2 regions of the Thermanaeromonas toyohensis ToBE genome follow, and region 2 is predicted to be linked to the other one. Evidence: riboswitches for the same ligand, from Rfam matches in the RefSeq annotation. Region 2 holds a riboswitch; the other holds the start of a gene.
The links. A riboswitch is a leader RNA that binds a small molecule or an ion and turns the genes downstream of it on or off. The one in region 2 is predicted to bind cyclic di-AMP.
Positions count from the first base shown of each region.

Region 1: it holds a riboswitch for cyclic di-AMP, as region 2 does, so the genes downstream of both, B9A14_RS01210 (APC family permease) here and eam (glutamate 2,3-aminomutase) in region 2, are expected to answer to the same signal.

Region 1 covers NZ_LT838272.1:226,612-228,811, forward strand. The annotation lists gene B9A14_RS01205 (Lon protease family protein) at 1-568, shown strand, start outside; cyclic di-AMP (ydaO/yuaA leader) riboswitch at 698-843, shown strand; gene B9A14_RS01210 (APC family permease) at 957-2,200, shown strand, end outside.
Region 2 covers NZ_LT838272.1:652,999-655,198, reverse strand. The annotation lists gene eam (glutamate 2,3-aminomutase) at 62-1,330, opposite strand; cyclic di-AMP (ydaO/yuaA leader) riboswitch at 1,434-1,572, opposite strand; gene B9A14_RS03145 (O-acetyl-ADP-ribose deacetylase) at 1,739-2,200, shown strand, end outside.

The sequences.
Region 1 (2,200 bases), 430 kb from region 2:
CCATACTAAAGGAGTGCTCATCTTAAGCGGCTATCTAGCGGGAAAGTATGCCCGGGACATTCCCCTTAGCCTTTCAGCACGGTTAGTTTTTGAGCAGAGTTACGAAGGTGTTGAGGGAGATAGCGCATCCTGTGCTGAACTATTCGCTTTACTGTCCGCACTAACCGGGATACCCTTGAAACAAAACTTAGCTGTCACTGGCTCTATCAACCAGAAAGGAGAGGTACAACCCGTAGGGGGTATAAACGAAAAGATTGAAGGATTTTTTGATGTTTGCCGTATTAAAGGCTTAACAGGGGATCAGGGTGTGGTTATCCCCGCGGCTAACGCTGAAAACCTAATGCTTAGGGAAGACGTAGTAGAGGCTATAAGAGATGAAATGTTTAACGTTTACCTTATTAATACTGTAGATGAGGGTATCGAACTCCTAACAGGCTTACCAGCGGGTCAGCTCGGGCCTGATGGAAAATTTCCTGAAGGTTCCTTTAATGCTCGGGTGGTCGCTAGCCTTACTGAGCTTAACTTGCGAGTAAAGGAAAGTGGAAAAGAGGGGAATGGCGAGAAATAAAGTAAAAATCCAAGAAAGAGAGAAGGGGAAAAGGATCAGTAATCCCCCATGAGTATGGCTATAGATTAAAACAATTTAAGCCGGTTTTGACTCGAACCCATAGGGATGCTAGAATAGCCACCAATGGAAAAAATAGAGGCGCTGAATTCCCTTAAATCTTAGGGAAGCGGGGGACCCGTATTTTGGGGTGAATCCCGGGAAATTTGGTTCCCGGGTAGGGCCGCCCCTGGGCCCGAACCCGTCAGCTAACCCCGTAAGCGCAAGGTAGGGGATTGCTCGAGGAAACATGGAGGATCTCCATGATTTTTTATTGGCTTTTTTAAGCAATAAGATTTAAGTAGATACTAAGACTTAAAAGGAGGAAATAAAGTTTTGGCTTATGGGTGCGATGGAAGAAACTAAACTAGAGTTAAGGCGAGATGTATCTGTGTGGGGCTCCTTTATGTGGGGTTATGCTGATGTGGGAGCGGATATATATGCAGCCCTAGGGTTAGTGATGCTTTGGGCTAAAGGCGCAAGTGTTCTGGCTTTTGCCCTGGCAGGGTTAGTATATATAATGATCGGCCTGGCCTATACTGAGCTTGCCGCTACTTACCCGGTAGCTGGGGGAGGGCAGTATTTTACCCTGCGGGGGCTAGGGGATTTCTGGGGTTTTGTAGCCGGTTCAGCCTTGCTTTTGGATTATACTATCGATATAGCCCTTTTTTCTGCCGCCTCGGCCGGGTATATTAATTTCTTTGTTCCTTACCTTTTTAACGTGGATGTTAAAGACTTAACGGTAAGCTTAGGTCCCTTCCACCAGGTAAACTTAGTTTGGATGGCAGAATCCCTTCTTTTGGTAGCCTTCCTTATCTGGCTTAACATTCGAGGCATCCGGGAATCTTCCCTGCTTAATGAGATCTTAGGAGCTATCGATATCCTTACAGAATCTAGCATCATCGTATTTGGCTTCCTTTTTGCCTGGAAGCCAGAGCTCTTGGCTTACCAGTGGCACACCCAGTTTCCTACCCTTAAGGAATTTATGTATGGCTCTTCCCTAGCCATAATTTCCTTTGTAGGGCTAGAATCTATTTCCCAGGCTGCCCAGGAGACCAAGAGGCCAGCCACCATAGTTCCCCGGACCTCGGTGACCCTGATTTTCACTGTATTTATTTTTGCCACTGCCTTTTCTACCATGAGCCTAGGGGTTTTGCCTTGGCAGGAACTGGCGGAAGCTATAGGTGACCCTGTGGCGCGCCTGGCCCATGCTATTCCCTTTATCGGTGTCATCGCCGGGCCCTTTGCTGCCTTGCTCGGTGCTACCATCCTTTTAATTTCTGCCAATTCAGGGGTGATGAGCGCTTCCCGCCTCACCTACTCTATGAGCCAGTTCCATTTTATCCCGGAATGGTTTAATGCTGTGCACCCGCGCTTCCGCACTCCTTACCGGACCATACTGGTCTTTTCCCTCATTGGCGTCGTGCAGTTAATCCTTTCCTTTCTTACCCCTAATGCCATGGATACTTTAGGCAATATGTATGCCTTTGGGGCCACCACAGGGTATATTCTAGTGTTTATAGCCCTGATTAAGCTTCGCTTCTCAGATCCTTATTCACCCCGGCCCTATAAAGTGCCCTTTAACATTAAGGTGAG
Region 2 (2,200 bases):
TGCAAGATTTCGCTACCATTATACCCCGTAGTAAGGATAGAGGCAAGGAAATTAAGTAAGGCTACGAACTCTGGCTACCTAGGTCAGGGTAGAGGAGAACTCGTTTCTCCCAGGTCCGCAGCAGTACCTGGCCTTCCCCTTTGGATACCACATATTGGGGTAGCACTGGCGTCTTCCCGTAACCCTGCGGCGCATTAATGATATACGTGGGAATAGCCAAGCCGGACGTATAACCCCTTAACTGCTCCATGATTTCGATTCCTTCTTTAATGGAAGTAATGAAATGGGTGGTTCCGGCCACAGGTTTAGCGTGGAAGAGATAATAAGGCCGCACCCTAATCCTTAAAAGCTCCTGATTTAACTTGCGCATAATGAAGGGATGGTTGTTTACACCTTTAAGAAGAACAGATTGGTTACCCAGCACTATACCCGCCTGTACCAGACGGTCGCAAGCCTCCTTGGCTTCTTCGGTGATCTCCCGAGGATGGTTAAATTGAGTATTAAGATAAATGGGCGGATGCTTAGCCAGTATCCGGCATAGTGCAGGGGTGATCCGCTGGGGAAGGGTTACAGGTGTCCGGGTACCGATCCTTTTAATCTCTACATGGGGGATGCGGTCCAGCTCCGTAAGCAACCAATCCAGAACCTGGTCACTTAGCATCAGGGCGTCGCCCCCAGTAATGAGCACATCCCGGATCTCGGGGTTGGAGCGGATATAATCCAAGGCCTGTTCCAGTTCCTCCCGGCTCCGGGTCCTGTCCACCTCCCCGATGTTACGCCGGCGCTGGCAATGGCGGCAATACATGGCGCACTGGTTGGTTACATTGATGATCAGGCGGTCAGGGTAACGCCGGGTAATACAAGGGGCCGGCGAGGTTAATTCTTCCGCCATAGGATCAGGAATACCTAGCTTATCTTCTATCTCAGGCCGGCTGGGCAAGGCCTGCCTTCTTATGGGGCAATCCGGCTCATCCCCCATAAGGCTTAGGTAATACGGCGAAACAGCCCAACGGTAAACCTTCCCCACCGCGCGGATAGCTTCCTCTTCTTCTTTACTTAAAGGTATAAGCTCTCGCAAAACTTCTACCGAAGTAACCCGGTGACGTAACTGCCAGCGCCAGTCACGCCATTCCGCCTCACTAGCACCGAAATACTTTTTAATTTTCTCTTTACGGGCCGCTATCTCCTGGGCTATCTCCCGACCAGACGGTATTTTAGCTTTGGCCTCCAAATAGTCACTTATCCGCGCTTTGAGCTCGGCCGCCCGCTTAAGCGCTATTTCCTTCTTCTCCCGTTCATCTTTGGGTTTCCTTGTAAGGCTAATCCGCATGTTCTCCCCCCTTTAACCTAAATTTTTTAGACTAAATTAAAGCCCCGGCATCACCGGGGCTTAAGATACATACTAACCTCTTATAAGAAGGTAAAGACCTCCTTTAACCTGCTTTCCACGCTTACGAGGTTAGCTGCCGGGTTCGGGTCGAAAGCTAACCCTACCTGTAGAGGTCTACAGGATTCACCCCCATAAATTGGTTCCCCCGTTCCCTGTCTCCAGGGATTCAGCGTTCGACATATTCACTTATACTCTTTTTTCACTTTAAATTATAATAAAAAAGAGCGGAAAACGCAATGCTAAAATCTGGATTGATGGGAAAAATATCCAAAGGATTAAAAGTAAAAACCCCGAATATCTTTAAAAACCATAAATAAAATTTTTAAATCAGAGGAGGCTCCAATATCCATGGAAGTTATTCTCGGCCAGACCAAATTAGTCTTAATGCAGGGGGATATTACTGTTCAAGATACAGAAGCCATAGTTAACGCGGCCAACGAAGGTTTACGAGGTGGCGGCGGAGTAGACGGGGCCATCCACCGAGCAGGGGGACCAGCTATAGCCGAAGAATGCCGGCGCATACGAGAAGAAAGGGGTGGCTGCCCTACAGGGCAGGCCGTGCTTACCTCCGGCGGCTGGCTTAAAGCGCGGTATGTAATCCATGCTGTAGGGCCCATATGGTCAGGCGGTAACAAAGGAGAAGATAACCTCTTAGCCAGCGCCTACCGGAACAGCTTAGAGCTCGCTCGGGAGCACGGTATTAAAAGCCTGTCCTTCCCTTCCCTAAGTACGGGAGCCTATCGTTTCCCAGTGGACAGGGCGGCCAGGATAGCCATGCGTACAGTAGTAGAATACCTGGAACAACACCCT